Regions from separate parts of the Pantoea sp. X-Soil-MYKO-1785 genome, predicted to be linked through region 2. Evidence: predicted binding sites of a transcription regulator. Region 2 holds the regulator's gene; each other region holds the start of a gene.
What was found. Region 2 encodes Fur, which represses iron uptake genes when iron is present. Its sites were predicted from a motif close to ATAATAATGAGAACNACTATCAA; they were not measured.

Region 1: AC6I8D_RS16390 (TonB-dependent receptor domain-containing protein) is a predicted target of Fur. The motif match lies at 5,246-5,268, and genes of this name have one in related genera.
Region 3: AC6I8D_RS01990 (isochorismate synthase) is a predicted target of Fur. The motif match lies at 5,132-5,154, and genes of this name have one in related genera.

Annotation. Positions count from the first base shown of each region.
Region 1 is NZ_AP036000.1:3,462,550-3,470,643, forward strand. Features, by position in the region: gene AC6I8D_RS16375 (FecCD family ABC transporter permease) at 1-848, opposite strand, end outside; gene AC6I8D_RS16380 (heme/hemin ABC transporter substrate-binding protein) at 838-1,662, opposite strand; gene AC6I8D_RS16385 (hemin-degrading factor) at 1,659-2,690, opposite strand; gene AC6I8D_RS16390 (TonB-dependent receptor domain-containing protein) at 2,741-5,113, opposite strand; gene AC6I8D_RS16395 (Rdx family protein) at 5,352-5,648, shown strand; gene AC6I8D_RS16400 (PadR family transcriptional regulator) at 5,683-6,219, opposite strand; gene AC6I8D_RS16405 (siderophore-interacting protein) at 6,297-7,079, opposite strand; gene AC6I8D_RS16410 (hypothetical protein) at 7,575-7,778, opposite strand; gene AC6I8D_RS16415 (helix-turn-helix domain-containing protein) at 8,010-8,094, opposite strand, start outside.
Region 2 is NZ_AP036000.1:1,180,790-1,188,883, forward strand. Features, by position in the region: gene nagA (N-acetylglucosamine-6-phosphate deacetylase) at 1-275, opposite strand, end outside; gene nagB (glucosamine-6-phosphate deaminase) at 338-1,138, opposite strand; gene nagE (N-acetylglucosamine-specific PTS transporter subunit IIBC) at 1,471-3,498, shown strand; gene glnS (glutamine--tRNA ligase) at 3,651-5,318, shown strand; gene AC6I8D_RS05500 (hypothetical protein) at 5,552-5,947, shown strand; gene fur (ferric iron uptake transcriptional regulator) at 6,018-6,461, opposite strand; gene fldA (flavodoxin FldA) at 6,814-7,344, opposite strand; gene ybfE (LexA regulated protein) at 7,477-7,752, opposite strand; gene ybfF (esterase) at 7,918-8,094, opposite strand, start outside.
Region 3 is NZ_AP036000.1:435,674-443,767, forward strand. Features, by position in the region: gene cgtA (Obg family GTPase CgtA) at 1-169, shown strand, start outside; gene AC6I8D_RS01970 (hotdog fold thioesterase) at 248-667, opposite strand; gene dhbA (2,3-dihydro-2,3-dihydroxybenzoate dehydrogenase) at 670-1,428, opposite strand; gene AC6I8D_RS01980 (isochorismatase family protein) at 1,425-2,279, opposite strand; gene AC6I8D_RS01985 ((2,3-dihydroxybenzoyl)adenylate synthase) at 2,299-3,915, opposite strand; gene AC6I8D_RS01990 (isochorismate synthase) at 3,926-5,104, opposite strand; gene fepB (Fe2+-enterobactin ABC transporter substrate-binding protein) at 5,282-6,241, shown strand; gene entS (enterobactin transporter EntS) at 6,236-7,486, opposite strand; gene fepD (Fe(3+)-siderophore ABC transporter permease) at 7,632-8,094, shown strand, end outside.

The sequences.
Region 1 (8,094 bases), 2.3 Mb from region 2:
AGCGCTGAACCGGGCAGCAACCAGCGATGATCGCTGCCAAGACAAAAACGCATCACGTGTGGCACCACTAAGCCGACAAAGCCGATCACCCCGCTGACCGAAACCGCGGTGCCGACCAGCAGCGCGCTGAGGATCAGTAACTGGTGCTGAGTGCGTTTCACATCAACGCCCATGTAATGGGCATCTTCTTCCCCCGCCTGCAGCAGATTCAGCTGGCGCGCCCCGGTCTGTAACAGCAGCAGCGCCGGTAAAATCAGCACCGCGCAAATCAGCAGCGCCGGCCATTGTGCCTGGCTCAGGCTGCCCATTCCCCACAGCGACAGCTGACGCAGTTGCTGATCGTTGCTCAGCCACGACAGCACACCGACCGCCGCCCCGCACAGCGCATTAATGGCGATGCCCACCAGCAGCAGTCGCGACAGATTGCCGCGCGCCAGACCGCTGAAGCTGAAGATGAGCAGCGTCACCAGCAGGCTGCCGATAAACGCGGCGATCATCGGCAGCCACAGCGCCAGCGACGGCGGCAGGGCCAGCGGAACAATGATTGCCAGCGCCACCGCCAGTCCGGCACCGCTGCTGATGCCGAGCAGACCCGGATCGGCCAGCGGGTTGCGAAACACACCCTGCATCACCGCGCCCGACACCGCCAGCGCCATGCCGATCAGCACCGCCAGCAGTACGCGCGGCAGGCGGATATTCAGCCAGATTTGCCAGATCATATCGCTGAGCGGTGCCTGCCACAGGGCGCGCAGCGACAGGGACATCGCGCCAAGGTTGGCCGCCAGCACCATCGATACCAGCAACAATAGGGCCATCAGCGCCAGACCGCGCAGCGTATTACCGTTCATGCATCAGAGATTCCGCTGCCTGGCGTAACCGGAGGATGGCCCGCGGCGTATCCAGACCAAAGCCCAGCAGTGCCTGAGTATCGATCACCAGTAAATGATGCTGCTGACCAGCTGGCGTCAGTGCCAGACCGGGTAGCTGCCACAAACGCTGTTCGCCGCCGATAGTTTGCAACCCCTCTTCACCCATCACCACCAGGTCCGGCGCGGCAGCGATCACCCCTTCCTGCGACAGCGCCTGATAGTGCGGCACGCTGCCCATCGCATTTTCCAGCCCGGCGCTGCGGATGGCGCTATCGGCAGCGGTCTGCTGACCCGCGGCCATCGATTTCATGCCGCTGTTGGCCATAATATAGAGCACCTTTACCGGCAGCGTCTGCCGTGGCAGCTGGCCGATCTGCTGCGTCATCTGTTGTGCCAGTGCCTGCGCCTCGTTCTGATGGCCGAGCGCCTGGCCGATAGTGATAATTTTTTGCGGGATCGCCTGCAGGCTGTTCTCGCCGCTGACCGTGACCACGCGCACCCCGGCCTGGGCAATCTGTTGCAGTACCCGCGACGGCCTGGCCTGCGCACTGGCGATCACCAGCGTCGGTTTAAGCGCCAGAATCCCTTCGGCATTGAGCTGGCGCATGTAGCCAACATCCGGCAGCCGGGTGGCCAGCGCCGGATGCAGACTGGTGCTGTCGCGCGCCACCAGCTGCTGCTGGGCATCCAGCGCATAGATAATCTGGGTGACGTCACCGCCAATCGATACCACCCGCTCCGCCGCCAGCGCAGGCAGCACCAGCAACAGGCCCAGCAGACTCAGCCATTTCATGCCATTGCTCCCGCCGCGCGCAGGGCCTCGATCTGCTCGCGCCAGCGTCGCTGTTCCGCCGTGCCTTCATTACGCTGCCCGTACAACTGGGCGATCTGCGTGCCGTCGGCGGCAAACAGTTCCAGGCTGGTGACAAAGCCGTCGCCACTCGGTTTGCGGGTGATCCAGCTTTCGCTGATCTGGTCCGCCATCAGATGCAGGGTAAAGTGAGGATTAAAGACGTTGAGCCAGTTTTCCAGCGGCACCAGTTTGTCGATCGCGCCGGTGAAAATCTGGGTACAGCCCCGGTTACCGACAAAAATCATAATTTCGTTACCCGCCTGCTGCGCCATCTGCAACAGACGCGCCAGCGCATCGTTGCTGGTCTGCGAGGCCAGATCGTCACCGGCAGCGCGGAACGCCTGCTGGCGCGACAGGTTATGCCGCCTGAGCAGGCTGAAAAACTGATGAACGTCGGTCATGGCGCGCCATTCGCGATCGACGGCGGCGGCATCGACCGCAGGGTTGTGAGCGACGGCAGCGACCGGCTCCACCTGTAGCGGCGGCGCACTGACCTCGGTAAACGCGACGATCAGCGCCTGCCACGCCGCCCGGTCGGTCTGATCGGTCGCATAGATCTTCAGTACCGCATCACCGTGGCGATCGAAAATCTGAATGCTGTGCCGTTCGCCCTGTGCGGTTTGCTCCTGCAGGGCAAACGCACTGCGCCACTGGGCGACAAACAGACGCTGATCCAGCGCGCGCGGGTTCAGCACCAGGCCAGCATGGGCACCGAGCTGCAGGTTTTTATACTCGCCCAGCTGTTCATGAACGGCATAGGCGTTACGGGTAATGCTTTTGGTCTGGCCGACCGACTCCAGCGCTTTCAGCAGTGCCGGAAAGTCGCACTTCAGCCGTCGGGCATCTATCCCGATTCGTGCCTCACACAGCGCCGCTTCGCTGATGCCGATCAACGCCGCAAGGTCACGGGCATATTTTTTCGGTTGTTCGCCTTTCAGGGCGAGGTAGTGCTGGTAAACAGAATTCATGATGAGGTGCTCCCATGGTGATGCCCGGCATCAGCGCCGGGTATCAATGATCAGAAATCGACGTTAACGCCCAACTGGAAAGTACGGCCCGGCATCACCGCCAGCGCCTGATCGTTGCGTTCCTGCTGGGTGGCACTGGTCAGTTCACGGCTGCTGAGGTAATCCCGGTATTTACGATCGGTGATGTTATACAGCCCACCACTCAGCCTGACCTGTGGCGTCATCCGCCAGTAAGCCGTCATGTCCACCATGCCGTAACCGGGCACCCGCATATAGTCGGTGCTGGACTCTGTCAGGCTGCCGCCGCTGTTGGCATAACTGTTACGGTTGGTGGCACTGGCCTGTTTGCCTTTAACAAAGGTGGCGGTGACGGCCGCGCCATAGCCGCGCGCCTCGTCATCCCAGGCCAGTCCGACAATCGCTTTCATCGGAGCCACGCTCTCCAGGTCAATGTAGCGGTCGCCGAGGTAGCTCGACTTTGCCGCTCCCTGGGTGTAGCCAAACGCCAGCCTGGCGCTCAGGCCATCCACCTGCCGGAACCAGCTGCCGAAGTTCACTATGCTGATGATTTCCGCGCCGTAGATATACGCCTTGTCGCGGTTCTCCGCCTGGTAAGTGGTGTAGATGTTGCCGGGGACATTAACGAACTTACCCGGATTTGCCGCGCGGCTGTAGCGGGTAAAGGCGATAAAGTTTTTGTAGTCGTTATAAAACGCCGCGGCATTGACCGTAATGCCGTCGGTCAGCTGGCCTTTCACGCCCCACTCATAGTTATTGCTGGTCTCGGTTTTTAAATCCGGGTTGCCAATCAGCGCATACTGCGCGGGGCCGGCATAGCTGGAGCCGAGGTTCCATGAGCCATACAGCTGGCTGTCGTTGGGGAACTGCGCCCCGCGGGTATATTGCAGATAGGTCATCAGGCCAGGCGTGAGATCGTACTGGAAGGCGATCGACGGTAACACCTGAGTATCGGTGTTGGCCGAACCGTACAGCGCGGAGACTTCACTGGCATCGAGAACGCTGCTGTTGGTGGTCAGCGTTCCGACATCACGTGGTTTGGTGTTCTGGTATGCCACCCGCACGCCAGGGATCAGCGCCGCTTTATGTCCGTCAGCATCAAAATTGATTCTGTCCTGCAGATAGCCGCCCAGCGTATAGCTGCGACTGTTGGCCTGCGGCTGCATGATAACACTGTAAACACTGGGGGCCGGCGACTGACGGAACGGCCGCTCGGTATCCACCTGCCGCGCATTCAATCCGCCACTCAGCTCATGACGTCCCAGGGTTTTGGTCGCCCGAGTGTCGAAACCGTAGGTGTCACTGTTGTAATCGGAATAGACGTTTTGCCAGGCAGTGGCACTTGATGGCATCAGGGTATTGTCGTGCGCCTCAGTTTGTTGCCAGTAAATACGGCTGGTCAGGCTGTCGATGATCTCATTGTAAGGAGTGTATTCATCAGCAAGGCTGATGCCCCAGCGGCGCGTATCGCTCTGCTGCTGTGCGGTGCCCCAGATTGTATTGCCTGAGGTATCCCAGCTGTCGTAATGGCTGTGATTGGTTTTGTGGTAGTAGTCAACGGTAGCGCTCAGCTGATGCGCATCGTTGGGCTGCCAGATACCGGAACTCATAAAGGCGTCGGAGTGCCAGTTAGCAGGATACGCATCCAGCGTGTCGCTGTTATTGCGGGTTTGCTGGCCGTCGCGGCGGCTGTAGACAAAGATACCGCGCAGCTCATCGTCGCCTGCCGCGGCGGTAAGGCCGTTATGCCAGCTGCGGTTGGCGGAGTCGTAGTCGCTCTGGTAGCCAAAATAGGTCGATTTGCCGGGACGCAGGTAATCGTCGGGGGATTTGTTGCGGAACGAGACATTGCCGCCAATCGAGGTGTTGGGCTGATCAACCGCAGTGGCGCCCTTTTCAATGTCGATGCGGCCAAACAGATAAGGGTCGATGTAGTCCCGGCCAATGCCAAAACTGTCCAGCCCGGCACGTCCGACGTAACTGCGACCGGTTGCCTGGGGTAACGGGATGCCATCCACGTCCAGCCCGACGCGGTTACTTTCCAGCCCGCGAATGTTATAGCCGGTATAGCCCGCCCGATCGAAGCCGCTCTTGCCGGCAGACGATCCCCCCTGCGCGCCGGTGGCGCTGATCAGCGGTTCATAACGCATGATTGAGCCAAAATCGGTGGCCCCGCGCCGTTGCAGATCGGCTGCCGACAGGCTGGTTTTGCTGCCTGCCGTTTTTTTGATTTCGGGTGCCGTGACCATCATTACCGTTTCGGCCTGGCTTTGGCTGTAATCGGTGCGCGCCAGCGGAGCAGATTCGCTCCCGGCGGCATAACTGCAGGTGGCCTGGATGGCAGAGGCGAGTAACGCCAGTTTACACCGACGCAGTTGCGTCAATCCCTGAAAAAGTCGTGACATGGGCGCGAATTACCTGATTAATTGTTAGTATTCGCTCACTTGCTTGCTGGCATCATCAAAACGGCTCTGTATCAAAGCCGTAAAAACCGGACTTATTTCTGAATATAAATTATGATCCGCAATTTAATGCAATTGATAATCATTATCAATCTTATTTACATTTAACTCTATTTTGCAGCGCACAGTTTGTTAACTACAATTAACCGGTAATTTATCAATACGTTAAAGGAATAGAGTTATGGCACAAAAACCTGTGGTCGTTATCCACTACTGTATGCAATGCAACTGGCTGATGCGGTCAGCGTGGATGGCACAGGAACTGCTGCACACCTTCGCTGACGATTTGGCGGAAGTGACGCTCAGGCCGGGCACCGGCGGTATCTTCGAGATTACTCTTGATGAACATCTGCTGTGGGAGCGTAAACGGGACGGCGGCTTTCCTGACGCCACCAGCCTGAAGCAGCGGGTGCGTGACATCTGTTTCCCGGATCGTACGCTGGGCCACATTGATAAGCACAAACCTGAAGTAAGCTAAGTCGCCGGCTGGCTACCCGCAAAGGGGGAGAAGGTCAGCTACGGGTTATTTTTTCTGCCGCGTCCTGCAGTGCCGCGATCAGCGTCTGCAGCGCGGCCTCGGAGATATCCTGCTGCGCCAGTCGCGTATTAAGCGCCATTTTCAGTTCGTAAATCGCCTGTTCAACCACCGGAATACTGCGGTTGTTGACCAGAATAGCCAGTGACGATAAACGCCCGATCAGGCTGGCAATCTGGTCGCGGTTGGCGGCCAGCAGCGTCTCGCCAGCCCCGGTCAGCCGGTAGGCTTTGCGGGTGGCCTGCGCGTCCACCACCTCAATCGCCTCCATCTCTTCCAGCAGCGTCAGATTGGGATAAATGATGCCCGGACTGGGCGAATACTCCCCTTTCGACAACTCTTCCACTGACTTGATCAGCTCATAGCCGTGCGCGGCATTCTGCGCCAGAAAATGGAGCATCAGCAGACGAATATCACTCGCCTCCAGCATTTTTTCCCGACGCTTACGCCGGCTGCCGCAACCGCCCGCGCGCGTGGATTGATCGCCAGATGAAGATGCTGAATGGTCTTTCATTGCCTGCCCGGGGAGAAGAAAAGGAGATTGATGGTAGAACGCCGCCTGGCAAAATTCAACACAGGCGGCGGACCCGCTTACTTCTGGTGCCAGTACGCCACGGCCCGCACGTAATCACTGTTTAGCCCGCGCTGGACGGTGAAGTAATCACTCAGCGCTTTAACAAACTCGCCTTCGCCGGTGAGCCAGATGAAGTAATCTTCCGACGGCATTGCCAGTCGATCCAGCCGATCGGTTAGCTGGCTGAGCTGCGCCAGTTGCATCTGGCCGCTGCCGAGCCAGTTCAGATTAACGCCCGCCGTATCGGGTAAATAGTCACGGCCGGTGGCCTGATCGACATAGGCGAACAGGTGCAGATCCGACCCGGCAATATCAGGCTGACGGCGCGCAAAAGCAGGCAAGCCGGTCTCATCACAGACATAGAGCTGGAACGCGTAATCGGTCGGTACGATCAGCGAGCCGCGCGGACCGCCGACAATCAGACTGTCGCCGATCTGCGCCTGGCTCGCCCAGTCGCTGGCCACGCCCTGCTGATGAATGTAGAAATCGAGCGTCAGCGACGAGACGCCATCAAAGGCCAGCGGCGTGTATTCACGGGCCAGCGGACGCAAACCGTCTGGCCAGACAATCCCCTGGTCGGTTATCTGCGGCAGTACCGGCGTTTCACCGGCGGTGGCGGGAAAGAAGACCTTAATGTGGTCATCGAAGCCCGGCGAAGTAAAGCCCGCCAGATCGCTGCCGCTAAATTCAATGCGCCAGAAATTACCGGCAATGTTAGTTTTACTCGCCACCTGAATATGACGAAAGCGCAGTTCGTTACGGACGCGTTGAGGAAGACGATCAGAGTTAGCGTTTGGCAAAATATCTCTCCTGGAACGGGGTGAATGCCCGTCACGTCAGGGCATCAGCTAAACTATGGAATCAAAATCATTCTCATCTGAGTGGCTCAGGTTAGCTATGATATATCTTCAACACAATGACGAAAAATGCGATCGATCCAGATTAAGATATATTTTAGCTGCACATCTGATGCGACGTCAGGTGGCAATGTCAGCGATGAAACGGCGGGTCAGGATTGAAAAGGCCGGTCAGCAACAAAGGGCAAGCGATAGCGGCCAGTCAGCATCTGGTGCAGCTCAGTGAAGGCAGGAGAATAAACAGAATTGATAACCGGGCGGTTGCGCTGTCGGCTGGACGTGATGCAGGCGAGTGGTCATGTCGGCAGAAAATGGTGCAGTCAGGTAGTTGTCGACGAGAAGCGCTATCACCGTCACCGCAGGTGACAGGCGAGCTTTTCTGCCGGTAATGCCCGCCGCGCCGTTATCTGGGCGGCCTCGCGATTACCGGCAGAACGGTTACAGCGTGTCGTTAAATCCGGATGCGGCAGGATTATTCTGGGTATGCTGCGGCAGCTGGCCGTCGCCCAGAATTTCGTGCTGAGAGATCTGTGAATGCGGGTGCAGCCCGGCAGGTGGCGAGAACGGTTCTGCCAGTTGAGCCGCAGCCAGCATAGGCAATGCCGAAAGCATTGAAATAAGGAACAACATTGAGCGTCGCATAATTTTCTTCGTTTATCGTTTTTAGCCAGAAATGGCCGGAAATGCAGATGATTGTTTCAGCCCCGCCAGGAAAGCACGATGAATGGAGCACAGCAGGGTTTCGGTGAAGGATTTTACGCCAGAATGGTAAGTTATTTTATAAAATCGTGCGGTTTGTCACGGTTTACCGCACGGAATATGCATTTGTCTCACTGATGCCGCCTGGATCGGGCTAATGCGGCCTGCCGGAACTCAGGCTGGGGTCACCGGAATAGAAAAAACACCGCTCAGCCAGTCGGATTTACAGAGCGCAAAATCGAGCTGCAGCAGATCTTTG
Region 2 (8,094 bases):
CAGCCTGACTTTTCGTTGGCGCGCTGCATGATTTCCAGCGTCTCTACGCTGAGCGCGTCGATGTCGTCATTAAACTGAACGCCGCCACAGCCATTAAGCTGCAGATCGATAAAGCCGGGCGCAATAATGGCACCTGATACATCACGCTGCTCCACGTCTGCAGGCAGCGACTCACGTGGGATCACGCGGTCGATGCGCCCGTTGGCAATCACCACCGCGTGATTGTCCAGAATCTGGTGGCCGCTATAAATCCGGCCATTAACTAATGCGAACATCTCTTCTCTCCCGTCCTGACCTGCCGCTGCCCGGGGCAACAGCAGGTACGACAAATTTTTAGTTACACGCCTTTCATATTTTCCGCTTCCATCTCGCGGAAATATTTCACGGTTTTCACTTTCAGTTCCATGGTGGCTGGCTCGTCACACACCACCACCGATTTCGGGTGCAGCTGCAGACAGCTGATGGTCCACATGTGATTAACGTTGCCTTCGACCGCCGCCTGTAGCGCCTGAGCTTTAACGTGGCCGGTAACCAGAATCATCACTTCTTCCGCGTCCAGCAGGGTGCCGACACCCACCGTCAGCGCATATTTTGGTACCTGATCGACATCGCCGTTAAAGAAGCGAGAGTTTGCCACACGGGTGTCATGCGTCAGGGTTTTAATCCGGGTACGTGAAGCCAGCGAAGAGGCCGGTTCGTTAAAGGCGATGTGACCATCGTTGCCAACGCCACCCATAAACAGGTGAATTTTGCCCAGCGCGCGGATTCTCTCTTCATACTGGCGACATTCTGCGTCAATATCCGGCGCATTACCATTCAGAAGATTGATGTTTTCTGGTTGAATATCAACGTGATCAAAGAAGTTGCGATACATGAAACTGTGGTAGCTTTCCGGGTGCTCTTTTGGCAGGCCAACATATTCATCCATATTGAAAGTGATAACATGCCTGAAACTAACCTGGCCCGCTTTATGCATCTCAATCAGGTGCTTGTAAGCTTCAAGCGGCGTACCGCCGGTCGGTAAGCCCAGCACAAAGGGTTTGTCTGCCGTTGGGTTAAAGGCATTAATCCGGTTCACAATATGGCGTGCTGCCCATTTGCCGACCTGGGTTGGTGTAGCTAAAGGAATCAGTCTCATGTTTCACCTCAATTAGGAAAATGGAAAGGGGGGCGCGCGAATCCATTGCGTTACTCATCAGCCTAAACGGATTCTGACATCCCGCCACGGTCTGAGTGCGCCTTAATATTTCGGATCATAAAATAAGTTTGCGGCTATAGCCAGATGTTGCCGCATCAATCGATGTTTTTTGGTGATAAAAGTCACAGTTATGGTGGTTTTAATTTGCGAGGCGAATTAATTTATCATTACACTTCGCTGCGTGATATGAAGTGTCATAAGGTCTTTGCAGCCGACATAACAATATTAAGCGGCGCAGAGCGACAAGCCAGGCTCATAGGGGGAAAGGGTAAATGTTAGGTTACTTACAACGCGTTGGCCGTGCACTGATGGTGCCGGTAGCAACCCTGCCAGCGGCAGCGATATTAATGGGGGTCGGTTACTGGATTGATCCAGTCAGCTGGGGCGCAGGCAATGCGCTGGCAGCGCTGTTTATCAAGTCCGGTGCCGCGATCATCGAACACATGTCGGTGCTGTTCGCTATCGGTATCGCTTACGGGATGTCCAAAGACAAAGATGGCGCAGCGGCGCTGACCGGCTTCGTCGGGTTCCTGGTGGTGACCACACTCTGTTCGCCAGCTGCTGTGGCGATGATTCAGAAAATACCGCTGGAGCAGGTACCTGCTGCCTTTGGCAAAATTGAAAACCAGTTTGTCGGCATCCTGGTCGGTATTCTCTCGGCGGAAGTCTATAACCGCTTCAGCCACGTCGAGCTGCCTAAAGCGCTCTCCTTCTTCAGCGGACGCCGACTGGTACCGATTCTGGTGTCGTTCCTGATGATCTTAGTGGCCTTTATTCTGATGTATATCTGGCCGGTTGTCTTCAACGGTCTGGTCAGCTTTGGCGAACATATTCAGAAGCTGGGTTCAGCCGGCGCCGGTATCTACGCCTTCTTTAACCGTCTGCTGATTCCGGTGGGTTTACATCACGCGCTGAACTCCGTGTTCTGGTTTGATGTGGCCGGGATTAACGATATTCCTAAATTCCTCGGCGGCGCACAGTCACTGGCTGATGGATCGGCAACTGTCGGCATCACCGGTCGCTATCAGGCGGGCTTCTTCCCCATCATGATGTTCGGTCTGCCGGGTGCGGCGCTGGCAATTTACCAGTGTGCACGGCCGGAAAACCGCGCCAAAGTTGGTGGCATCATGCTGGCGGCAGCGGTGGCAGCTTTCTTCACCGGTATCACTGAGCCGCTGGAGTTCTCCTTCATGTTCGTGGCACCGGTGCTGTATCTGATCCACGCCGTGCTGACCGGTATTTCTGTCTTCATCGCGGCCAGCATGCACTGGATTGCCGGCTTTGGCTTTAGCGCCGGGCTGGTGGATATGGTGCTGTCGACCCGTAACCCGCTGGCGACGCACTGGTACATGCTGATCCCGCAGGGTCTGGTGTTCTTCGTCATCTACTATGTGGTGTTCCGTTTCACCATCAAAAAATTCAACCTGATGACGCCGGGCCGTGAGCTGGCGGTCGCCGGTGACGAAAGTGATGGTTATGACGTCAACGTCGATAAAACCGATAACGGTGAAAGTGCGACTGAAACGCTGGCGCGTCGTTATATTGGCGCGGTAGGCGGCTCAGACAACTTAACCAGCATTGATGCCTGTATTACCCGCCTGCGTCTTAACGTGAATGATTCAGCACAGGTGAATGAAAGCGTGGCTAAACGTCTCGGCGCGTCCGGGGTGATTCGCCTCAACAAGCAGAGCGTACAGATCATTGTCGGTACTCAGGCTGAAGGCATTGCGTCGGCGATGAAAAAAGTGCTGACCAAAGGGCCAGTAGCCGCCGCCAGCAGCAATGCAGCAGCACCGGCAGCAGCCGTTAAGCCGCAGGCAGTATTGAACAGTGAGTCGCGGGTTATCGCCACGTTGCTGGCACCGGTGAGCGGTGACGTTGTTGCGCTGGATGCGGTGCCGGACGAAGCTTTTGCCAGCAAAGCGGTGGGCGACGGTCTGGCGATCAAGCCGAGCGACAAATGGGTGGTGGCACCGATTGCCGGTACGCTGGTGAAAATCTTCAATACCAATCACGCCTTCTGTCTGGAAACCGACAACGGGGTTGAGATTGTGGTCCACATGGGGCTGGACACCGTGGCGCTGGAGGGTAAAGGCTTTACCCGTCTGGTAGAAGAGGGTGCCAGCGTGGCGGCCGGTCAGCCGGTACTGGAGATGGATCTGGATTACCTCAACGCCAATGCCCGCTCGATGGTCAGTCCGGTGGTGGTCAGCAACAGCGATGATTTTGCCGGCCTGACGTTACTGGCCAGCGGTAAGGTGGTGGCGGGTGAAACCCCACTGTACGAAGTGAAAGGCTAATCCCCGCAGCAAAACCCACAAGGCAGGAAGCGATTCCTGCCTTTTTTGTTTTAAAGCCTGAACAAACGGTTGTTTCCCTCTGGCGCTTTGTGGATCATACTCCGTTACTTCGTGGTACATATCACCCGCTATTCGTATTGAGGATTTTTGAGATGAGTGAGGCTGAAGCCCGCCCAACTAACTTTATTCGTCAGATCATCGACGAAGATTTGGCGAGCGGTAAGCACAGCAGCGTGCATACCCGTTTTCCGCCGGAGCCCAATGGCTATCTGCACATTGGTCATGCGAAATCGATCTGTCTGAATTTTGGCATCGCCCAGGATTACCAGGGGCAATGCAATCTGCGTTTCGACGATACCAATCCGGTCAAAGAGGATATGGAGTTCGTTGAATCTATCAAGCGTGACGTTAGATGGCTGGGCTTTGAGTGGAGCGGTGAGGTTTGTTACTCATCAAACTATTTTGATCAGCTCTACAACTATGCCATCGAACTGATCAATAAAGGGCTGGCTTATGTCGATGAGCTGAGCCCGGAAGCGATCCGCGAATACCGCGGCACCCTGACTGCGCCGGGCAAAAACAGCCCGTATCGCGATCGCAGCGTAGAAGAGAACCTGGCGCTGTTTGAGAAAATGCGAAACGGTGAGTTCGCCGAAGGCACTGCCTGCCTGCGCGCCAAAATCGATATGGCCTCAAACTTTATCGTGATGCGCGATCCGGTGCTTTATCGGATTAAGTTCGCTGAACACCACCAGACCGGTAACAAGTGGTGCATCTATCCGATGTATGACTTTACCCACTGCATCTCCGATGCGCTGGAAGGGATTACCCATTCACTCTGTACGCTGGAGTTCCAGGACAACCGTCGTCTGTATGACTGGGTGCTGGATAACATCACTATTCCGGTGCACCCGCGTCAGTATGAGTTCTCGCGCCTGAATCTTGAGTATGCGGTGATGTCAAAACGCAAACTGACGCAGCTGGTGACCGAGAAGCACGTTGAGGGCTGGGACGATCCGCGCATGCTGACCGTTTCTGGCTTACGCCGTCGCGGTTACACCGCTGCCTCAATCCGCGAGTTCTGCCGCCGTATTGGCGTCACCAAGCAGGACAATATTGTGGAGATGGCGTCGCTGGAATCGTGCATCCGTGACGATCTCAATGAGAATGCGCCGCGTGCTATGGCGGTGCTCGATCCAGTGAAAATAGTGATCGAAAACCTGCCGGCCGGCCACCACGAAACCATCACCATGCCTAACCATCCGTCTAAACCGGAGATGGGCACGCGTGAGGTGCCTTTCAGCCGTGAGATCTGGATCGACCGGGCGGACTTTCGTGAAGAGGCCAACAAGCAATATAAGCGTCTGGTACTGGGCAAAGAAGTTCGCCTGCGCAACGCCTATGTGATCCGTGCTGAGCGGGTGGCAAAAGATGAAGCGGGCAACATCACCTGCATCTACTGCACCAGCGATGTGGATACCCTGAGTAAAGATCCTGCTGATGGCCGCAAGGTCAAAGGCGTGATCCATTGGGTGTCGGCAGACCACGCGCAGCCAGCCGAGTTCCGCCTGTATGATCGCCTGTTCAGCGTGCCAAATCCGGGCGCAGCCGACGATTTCCTGTCGGTGATCAATCCAGAATCGCTGACTATCAAACAGGGCTTTGTTGAGCCAGGTCTGCGTGACGTGGAAGCAACCACGCCGTACCAGTTTGAGCGTGAAGGTTACTTCTGCGCTGACAGCGTCTATTCGAAGCCGTCACAGCTGGTGTTTAACCGCACCGTTGGCCTACGCGATACCTGGACTAAAGCTGGCGAATAATCGTTGGTGCTGACCTGATAAAATGGCAAAAGGGCGAGGTATCGCCCTTTTTTATTGTCCTGATTTTTGCCATCACCGAGGTTTGTGCTGTCGCCATTTTGGAGTGGTTGTTACGAAATTGTGAGAGAAATCTGAGTTTAAAAAAATTAATCAATTACCAGATGTGAATTATCCGCTTTCAGGTAGGCTATGCCGTCTCAGACATAGCTCAGCGAGTGATATAAGGAAAAAAAATGACCGTTCTCGCCCAGGAAGCCAAACACAGTGTCGTCGTTTTACATCAGCTTATTGAACGTATTTTCAATCAACCCGCCGGGTCTGATGATAGTTTTGAGCTGATGATGTCCTATTTTCATCCTGAATTTCGCATGGTTACCCCGCGCGGAACTCAACTGAACCTGAATGAAGTCGAAGATCTTTTCCGTCAGCTGCAGGGCCAGCGGGAAGGGATGCGCATCGCCACCTGCGAGCACATGGTCATTTCCCATCAGGAGAAAGAGGTCACCGTGCAGTACCGTGAGATGCAGATGCTGAACGGCAATAATCAGAGCCGCATCGCCCTGGCGATTCTGGATTACAGCACCTCGATTCCGCGCTGGCGTTACCTGCAGGAAACCCTGGTTGCCTGACTGACGGCGGAAAAAGAATAAAAAAAAACCGGTGAATTCACCGGTTTTTTTATTTCAGCCTGCGTCAGACTTACTGATCGTGCAGCGTCTCATCTTCACGGCAGTCGCCCAGCGCGCAGTGACCATACAGATAGAGGCTGTGGTTGGTCAGCTTGATGCCGTGGCGGGTAGCGATTTCACGCTGACGGGTTTCAATCGACTCGTCGCTGAACTCAATCACTTTACCGCAGTCCAGACAGATCAGGTGATCGTGGTGATGCTGCTGAGTCAGCTCAAACACCGATTTGCCGCCTTCGAAATTGTGACGGGTCACAATACCGGCATCATCAAACTGGTTCAGCACGCGGTAAACCGTGGCCAGACCAATTTCTTCGCCGATGTCGATCAGGCGTTTGTACAGATCTTCCGCGCTGACGTGATGGCACTCAGGTTCCTGAAGCACTTCCAGAATTTTCAGTCTGGGCAGCGTGACTTTCAGGCCAGCCTTCTTTAATGCGGTATTGTTGTCAGTCATGCGGATTTTGTCCTGTTACTTATATTCACTTTTGTGGCGCTTGGCCTTGAATGTCGATCTGTGCCCATTCTCATTTGCGTCTCATTATAGAACTGATGCAGTGAAATGAAAACCGAGGGGAGTGCCTAAATCACCATGGGCTGTAAGGGATACGTCACCGAGCCGGGGAGGATTTCTGCAGGAGTCTGTTAACATTTCGCTTAGTCCTATCTGCTGCCAGAGAAAATAAGCGGAAGATCGATGCGGGTATTCTACAGATTAAACGAAGAAAGTTAAAAAAATGTGGCTATTATTTCTATAGGAATTTCCGTTGCCTCAATGTGAGCTGGCGCTCACATTGAGTCGGCTATCTTCAGGCTTCGAGGATCTCTTTGAGCTGCAGTTCATCAAAAATCTGCTTAACCCATTGCTCAACGCGCGCATTAGTCAGTTCTGGCTGGCGATCTTCGTCAATCGCCAGGCCGAGGAAGTGGGTATCGTCAGCCAGGCCTTTTGATGCTTCGAAGTGATAACCTTCGGTTGGCCAGTGGCCGACGATCACTGCGCCGTGCGGCTCAATGATGTCGCGGATGGTGCCCATCGCGTCACAGAAGTACTCGGCATAATCTTCCTGATCGCCACAGCCAAACAGGGCGACCAGCTTGCCGTTAAAATCGATCTCTTCCAGCGTCGGGAAAAAGTCATCCCAGTCGCACTGCGCTTCACCGTAATACCAGGTCGGGATACCCAGCAGCAGGATGTCAAACGCTTCCAGATCTTCTTTAGTGCTTTTCGCGATGTCGTGGACTTCTGCAACGTCTTTACCCAGCTGTTTCTGGATCATTTTTGCAATGTTTTCGGTGTTGCCGGTATCGCTGCCAAAGAAGATGCCTACGAGTGCCATGAGTAAAATAACCTCTTAAATCCTGATGATGAGATGTGTGCCGCAGCACATTTCAGCGAATAATAGCAGACGAGACAAACCCGCGGAACGGTTAAAGCCTCGACATTTGCCTCTGCGTGCGTTTTGCCCGCATTAATCCAGTTTGAGTTGCGCCAGCAGCATTTGTTCAATCAATTCGCTACGGCTGAGATTGCGCTGTTCTGCCAGCGTATTGAGCGCTTCGACGGCTTCACTGTTCATTTTCAGTTCGACACGACGAAGCCCGCGCCCTTTGTCACGTTTCAGTTGATTGCGCTTATTGATGCGCAGCTGTTCATCACGCGAAAGCGGACTGGTTTTGGGTCGACCTGGGCGGCGCTCATCAGCAAACAGATCGAGCGTCGTGCGGTCAGTGTGTTCTTTTGCCATGGCTTAGTGAAACTGAATGTGCGGGCGCCAGACGCTCGCCGCGCAGATTATAAATTATTGGCCGTTACCGCGGCAAAATGACCGGCGGCAAAATTTTAGCGCGCCATCATACTCCACGCTAACTCCGGACGCCAATCCTAAACATTTGCCGCCAGGTATTTGCTTTTAAAGCGCAAAAAAGCGACGAACGCTGCGTAATACGGCATCAGGTTTTTCGGCGTGCACCCAGTGTCCCGCGCCGCTGATCACATGTGCATGGGCCGCCGGGAACTGCGTAATTAACGCGTCACGGTACTGGTTATCCAGATAGCTGGAGTCACCGCCGCGAATAAACAGTGCCGG
Region 3 (8,094 bases), 750 kb from region 2:
CCCGAAAGAAGCCGAGCTCGAAGAGAAACAGCCGGAGAAAGTGGAGTTCATGTGGGATGATTACCACAAAGAAGCCATTGAAAACGCGGTTGAAGTGGAAGATGAAGAGTGGGATGAAGACTGGGATGATGAAGACGACGAAGGCGTCGAAATTATCTATCAGCGCTAACGCTCTGCGCGCATCACCGGCTCACCGCTGATGCGCGATGCTCCCTTTTCATCCTGAAAGGGGAGCATCACACCGTTGTTAGCTCATTACCGCCACGCCCAGCCGGGCGCTGCAACACAGCTGATCGCGACCGTTACGAATCTCAATCTGCCAGCTCTGGCTGCGCTTACCCAGATGCAGCGGACGACAAATTCCGCGTACCACACCGCTTGATACCGCACGATGATGGCTGGCATTCACTTCCACGCCCACCACGCTGCTGCCTTCCTCAACGGCCAGATAGCCCGCAACCGATCCCATTGACTCCGCCAGTACCACGGACGCGCCACCGTGCAGCAGGCCAAAAGGCTGATGCGTTCGGGCATCGACCGGCATGGTCGCTTCCAGATAATCATCACCGATTACGGTAAAAATGATCCCCAGATGTGCCACCAGCGAGTTCTCACCCAGCGCATTCAGGGCAGTAAGATCGATAGATCGTTTCCAGATCGCTGACATTATCAGGCTCCCAGGGTTGCACCGCCATCCACCACAATATCCTGTAAGGTGACGTGGCTGGCAAGATCGGAGGCGAGGAACAGCACGTTAGCGGCAATTTCCTGCGGCTGTGCGATCTTTCCTAACGGAATACCGAGTTTGAATTGGTCCGGGAAGCCCGCGATCATCTCCTGCTCACCGGTCGGCGTATGCCACAGGCTGCGCTGCATATCGGTATCGGTTGAGCCGGGTGAGACGATATTGCAGCGAACGCCATACGGCGCCATCTCCAGACCCACCGTCAGGCAGAGGCTGCGCAGGGCGGCTTTTGAGGCACCATAGGCGGACATGCCAATCCGCGGTGCGTGCGCTGAGTTGGAGGCGATGGTGACAATCGCGCCCGCCCGCTGCTGCCGGAACACCGGCAGGGTTTGCTGAAACAGGTTGAACGCGCCACCGGCATTAACGTTAAGGCAGGCCTGCCAGTCGGTGAACGACAGCTCATCGGTAGCGCCAATTCGCAGGATACCGGCCGCGTTCACCAACACATCAATACGCGGCTGCGTCGCCAGCAGACGCTGGCAGAGCGAACTCACCTGATCAGGATCGGACACGTCCAGCGTATGGCAGGGAAACGGATAGTCGTGGCCGTGAAAACGCTGATCGAAAGCTTCGACCTGCGCACCCGCCTGATGAAACGCCAGCGCGGTATGATAGCCAATCCCCTGGCCGGCACCGGTTATCCAGACAATTTTTTCGCTGAAGTCAAACGAATGGCTCATTGCGCAGGCTCCCGGGACAGCAAGGCCCACCAGCCATCTATGCTCGGATTTTTGGCCAGGCTGACAAAGTCGATGTCGCTGTGCACCTGACGCCAGCGCGCCGCCAGCGCCATCACCCGCACCGAATCCAGACCGTAATCGATCAGGTTTTCATCATCTTCCGGCACGTCGTCATCTTCCAGCAGCGGCAGGATCAGCGCACGCAGATCGTCTTTGCTCAGCGGCAGCGGCATCAGGTCGGCGGTCATCACCACTTTACCACTGCGGCCAGCGGTGTAGGTCAGCGCCATCATATGCTCATCGCGGCTGAAATCCGCCAGCGCATCGGCCACCATAAACGGTTGAATGTTGCGCATAAATGCGTCGGTGGCGGTGGTCAGGCAGCCGATATGGGCATAGACGCCGGTAATGATCAGCTGATCGCGGCCCATCTCCTGCAGGATCGACTCAAGCGGCGAGCGATGGAAGGCGCTGTAGCGCCATTTGGTCAGCACATGATCGTCGGCATCCGGTGCCAGCGCGTCCACGATCTTCTGCTGATCGGGGTGCTTATTCAGGCCCGGACCCCACATGTCGTTGAGCAACGCACGATCTTCATCGCTCTGCGCATTCGGCTGCGCGGTATAGAACACCGGAATCCCCTGCGCTTTACAGTAGTGGCGCAGGCGGGCAATGTTGTCGACGACCTGCTCCACCAGCGGGCTATTCTCGCCCCAGAAGTTGAGGAAATAACGCTGCATATCGTGGATCAGCAGCGCCGCACGGCCCGACTCCAGTGCCCATTTTACCTTGTTGGTCGGCAATTCAGTGGCGGCTGGCAGCGGATAAGAGGTCAGTTTTGGAATGGCCATAGAAAAATCTCCGGACAGGTCAGGCTTGCGCTTGTTGATCGGCAAGTTGTTGGCGCAGACGTTTTTTATCCACCTTGCCGACGTGGGTCAGCGGCAGGGCATCTACGCAGGTAATACGGTCGGGCAGTTTGAATTCCGCGACCCCAAGTTCACGCAGGTGACGACGCAGCGCTACCGGTTTCACCGGCTGACGCGCCACGATGAAGGCACAGCTCTTCTCACCCATCAATTCATCGTTCATCGACACCAGTGCTGCGTGGATCACATCAGGATGGCGTTGCAGCAGGTTCTCGATCTCTTCCGCCGCGATCTTTTCGCCGCCGCGGTTGATCTGATCTTTCTCACGCCCCTGAACAATGATGTTGCCTTGCGGGGTGATCTCAATCAGATCGCCAGAGCAGTAAAAGCCCTGTGAATCGAAGCTGGCGGCATTGTGTTCCGGGCTGTTGTAGTAGCCGCGGAAAGTATAAGGCCCGCGCGTCATCAGACGGCCAATGGCGCCGGTCGGCAGCGGATTACCCTGTTCATCGGCCACCCACACTTCATCATCCGGCGAGATCGGGCGGCCCTGGGTGGTCAGAATGGTGGTTTCATCATCATCGAGCCGGGTGTAGTTCACCAGGCCTTCTGCCATGCCAAACACCTGCTGCAGTTTGCAGCCTATCTCAGACTGAATACGTGCCGCCAGGGTCTCGCCCAGCTTCGCGCCACCGACCTGAATGCGTTGCAGCGAAGCCAGTGCGGCATTGCTGCCCCATTCCTGAATCGCCTGCAGCCACAGACTAACGGCTGGCGGGACCAGACCGGTATCGGTTACCTGATGCTTTTCAATCAGCGGGAAGCAGAGCGTAGCGCTGGGATCGGCTGCCAGAATAACCTGTCCGCCCGCGTAGAAGACCCCCAGCGCGCCCGGTGAGCTCATCGGAAAATTATGCGCAGCGGGCAGGGCGATCAGATAACGGGTGTCGGCGGTCACCCCACAGATAACGTCACTTTCGCGGATGCTGTAATAGTAGTCGTTATGGGTGCGCGGGATCAGTTTCGGCGTGCCGGTGCTGCCGCCGGAGAGCTGGAAAAAAGCCACTTCATCACCGGCGGTCGGCGTCGCAACGAAATCACCTGCCGGTTCGGCCAGCAGGCTTTCAAGGCTGTTTTCAGCCTGAGCATCACCACGCAGGACCACCTGCTGCAGCTGGGTATGATCGTGGCACAGCTGGCTGATAAAACTGTCATCAGCAAACAGCGTATGGCTGCGATCGGCAATCAGCAGGCGCGGCGAAATCTGGCTGGCGTACGCCGTCAGCTCAGTACGCTGATGGCTGAACAGCGCGTTAACCGGCGCGACGCCAATTTTAAACAGCGCAAACAGCGTCAGGTAAAATTCGGCCACGTTGCCGAGCTGCACCAGCGCGGTATCTCCCGATTTGAGGCCACGACGCTGCAACGCTGCTGCCAGATTGTCACTTAAGCGGGCCAGCTGACGGTAGCTGAACTGCCGATCGCCATCAATCACCGCCACGCTGTCGCTCTGTTGGTGGCGTTCGAGGATATCGGTCATCGGCAGATCGAGCCAGTAGCCTTTTTCGCGGTAACGCGCGGCCAGATCGTCAGGCCAGCGGCTGTAGGAAATGGTCATACAGGGTCCTTTATTGCAGTCCAAAAGCGCGAAGCATGGTGTCAAGTTTGACGCCGGTTTCACGCCATTCTGATTCTGGTTGGGAGTCAGCAACGATGCCCGCGCCAGCAAACAGCCGCACGCGTGGCCCATTGACCGTGCCGCAGCGAATCGTCACCACCCATTCGCCATTGCCCTGGTCATCGCACCAGCCGACGATGCCGCCAAACAGCTGGCGCTCAAACGGTTCGAGTTGCTGTATCAGCTGCTGGGCGCTCTGATGCGGGAAGCCGCTCAGTGCCGGCGTTGGATGCAGCAGGCAGGCCAGCGACAGCGCATTTTCGCGCGGGTCGAGCACTTCACCCTTAATCAGGGTGGCGAGATGCCATAAGGTTGCGGTGGTGATCAGCGACGGCACCTCCGGCACCGACAGCATCCGGCTGCGCGGCTGCAGCGTGTGGCGCATCGCATCGGTTACCAGCTGATGTTCATGGCGATCTTTATCCGAGCGCATCAGGCTCTCACCTGCGGCCTGGTCACGCTGCGGATCGGCATCACGGCGGGCCGAACCGGCCAGCGGACAGGAGCTGAAATCCCGTCCCTGTTTGCGGATCATTAATTCCGGGCTGGCCCCGACCAGCGCACCCCCTTCCGGCAGCGGCAGATGAAAGTGATAGCTGTTAGGGTTCTGCGCCACGATGCGCTGCATCAGCGCCGCGGTATCCACCGGCTGTTCAGCCGTGATATCCATCAGCCGCGACAGCACCACTTTATCCAGATCGCCACGCTGCGTTGCGGCTACTGCCTGCGCTACCATATTGGTGAAATTAGCATGATCCGGCACCGCCGTGCGGCGACGCACCTGCGGCAAAGTGGCTTCGGGTGGTAAGGTAACCGCATGCAGATCGTCGCGGTTAAAGGTCTGATACGATTCGGGGATAAACAGTGCCGATGGCTGATTGACGTCAAACGGGATCGCACCCACCAGAATAGGGTGAGTAATGCCCTGTTTTCTGGCTGAGGCAAAATGGTGCTGCAATTGTTGCTGAAAATCCCCTGTCAGTGTCTCACCTGCGGTTACCGGGGTGGTCAGCGTGGTGAAGCAGCCTTGCGTGGTCAGGCTTTTCCAGGGAGAAGTAAACAGGAAGCCGCGGCACAACGCGGAGAAATCCTGCAACAAGGGATGTTCAAACGTCAACGATTCCACCATAATTTTCACCTATAAATGATAAGATAATTAATAATGATTATCATTTGTATTGTGGCCCAGTAACCTACGTTGATTAGCCGGAAGTGTCAATAAATACGCGGTGTTTCGGCTGCGTTTTCCTGCTAAATCAGCACAAACAGCAGGGCAAATAGCCAGTATAAAAGTGGACTGAAATTTATGACTAAACGTGGTGTAAAGGCGGCGATAGCGCTGTTTTTCTTCTGTATCAGCTTTGCAGTGGCGGCACAGAACGGCTGGCCGCGCACGGTGGCGGGCGCGAAAGGCAGTGTGACGCTATCAGAGGCGCCGACCCGCATTGTCTCGACCAGCGTCACCCTGACCGGCTCGCTTCTGGCGATTGATGCGCCGGTGATCGCCAGCGGCGCAACGGCACCCAACAGCCGGCTGGCCGATGGGCAAGGGTTCTTCCGTCAGTGGGGCGAGGCGGCAAAACAGCGCGGCGTAAAACGTCTCTATATTGGCGAGCCAAATGCCGAAGCGATTGCGGCGGAAGCGCCGGACCTGATTGTGGTCAGTGCCACCGGCAATGACTCAGCGATCAAACTGGTCGATCAGCTGACCGCCATCGCGCCGGTGCTGGTGATCAACTACGACGATAAAAGCTGGCAGCAGCTGGTGACGCTGCTGGGCGAGGCAACCGGCCATGAAACACAAGCCGCTGCCCGGATAAGCGCGTTCGATGCGCGTGAAAAAGCGCTCCGCTCAGCGTTGACGCTGCCGCCGCAGCCGGTTTCCGCCATGGTCTGGAACGGTGACGGTCGCGCAGTTAATCTGTGGACTGAGGCGTCCGCGCAGGGGAAATTGCTGCAACAGCTGGGATTCACCCTGGCCACGCCACCTGCCGACATGCAGCACGGTCACAGCATGGGGCAGCGTAAAGACATCATTCAGCTGTCAGGGGAAAATCTGGCTGCCGGGCTGAATGGACACTCGTATCTGCTGTTTGCCGCCGAACCGAAAACCGCAGAGCAGGTGATGAAGAATCCTTTCCTGGCCCAGACTCCGGCGGTGCGTAGCAAAGCGGTCTACGCGCTGGGGCTGGATACCTTCCGTCTGGATTACTACAGCGCCAGCAATCTGCTGAACCGACTGGAGGCGCTGTTCGTTAAATCATGATGATGTTTCCGCCTGCCCGGGTGCAGGCGGTTGATAACGGCGCAAACGCGCCATCAGCAGCCACATCACAACACCCAGCACGGTGGCGGCCAGACCCAGCAGGCCTGCCGCCTGCTGCGGCGGCAGCAGTGACCCCATCGCCCCGATCATCGCCGCGCCAAGCGCATCACCGGTAACATTCTGCGCCGTCCACAGGCTGTTGATCCGCCCAAGCAGCGCATCCGGCGTTAGCGTCTGGATCAGGGCATACTGCACCAGGCTGTTAATAGCACTGAAATAACCAAACGCGGCGAGGCAGACCAGACTCAGGCTGAACCACGGCATCAGGCTGAACAGGCCCAGCGCCACAAAGGCGGCAATGGCGCTGGCCAGGATCAATCGGCCCGGCTGCGACGACTGCGCCAGCCGGCCACTGGTTAAGGCACCGACCGCCGCCCCAAGTGGAACGGCGGCATACATCAGCCCCAGCTGCTCCAGTCCGACCTGCCAGTGCGGAGCCAGCGCCGGGTAGAGCACCCGCACCGCACTGGCTAAGGTGACCAGCGCGCCAACCAGCGCGGCCATGCCGACGATCGGGCTGGCGAACAGAAAACCAATCCCGGCGGATAACGCGGTCAGCGGATGTTCACGCGGTTGCGGTGGCGGCGCAAGCGTCGGCAGTCGCAGCAGGGTGAGCACCGTCAGCAAGGTGCCGATCGCCGCCAGACCGTAGTTCCAGGCCACGCCAGCATGGGCGATCACCAGGCCGGCAATCGCCGGCGACAGGATAGCGCCAAAGCGAACCGTCAGCATGGTGATAGCGCCCGCTTTCATGATATTTTCGCGCCCCACCAGCGCCGGCGTGGCAGCCAGCAGAGCGGTGACGCCAATCGCACCAAAAAAGCCATCCCACAGGCCCAGCACAAATACCGCGATCACCGAGGGCGCGGGCAGCAGGGCATTGACACACAGCGCGACAAAACCGAGGCCGCAGGTGGAACGGGCAAATAAAATCAGGCGTCGGCGTTCGTAGCGATCGGCCAGCACGCCACCGGTCAGCAGGCCGATAAACATGCCGGCACCGGCCAGCGTGACCGCCAGTCCGACCAGCAGCGGGGATTGCGTCAGCTGTTGAATCTGTACCGGTACCGCGACAGCCAGCATGCCAAGCGCGACGATAGAGATAAATCGGGCGATAAACACGGCGCGGAAGGCGGGATGGGTTTTCAGCAGGCTGAGATCGATAAAGTGGGAGGGTTTGTTCATAACGTCGCCTTTTTGCACCCATTTTCCTCGTCATTGAGTTTACGAGTCATGGTAACATACAAAAAACGCGTAAGAACGATAACAAGTATCATTATCATAAAGGTATCCGCTGCGATGCCATTGAATTCGTGAAGGTTTAAACGTTATGCGTCAATTCCATGTAATAGCAGGTTCAGGGATGCTGCTGTTGCTGCTCTTCGCGCTTAGCCTGATGCTGGGTGCCAAATCCATTGCCTTTCATGATGTCAGCCAGGCGCTGCTGACCGACTGCTCCAGCGCGAACTGCATTATTGTGCGTGACGCCCGACTGCCGCGCACCCTGGCCGGGCTGCTGGCGGGTGTTGGCCTCGGCGTGGCGGGCGCGCTGATGCAAAGCCTGACGCGCAATCCGCTGGCCGATCCCGGTATTCTGGGTATTAATGCCGGGGCTGGCTTCGCGGTGGTGCTGGGCATTGCGCTGTTCGGTGCCGATTCGCCGGCCGACTGGCTGGGCTTTGCCTTTAGCGGGGCGCTGCTGGCGTCGTTGCTGGTGGCGCTGACCGGCGCTATCGGTGGTGGACGGGTTAATCCGGTACGTCTGACGCTGGCCGGGGTGGCGCTGGGCGCGG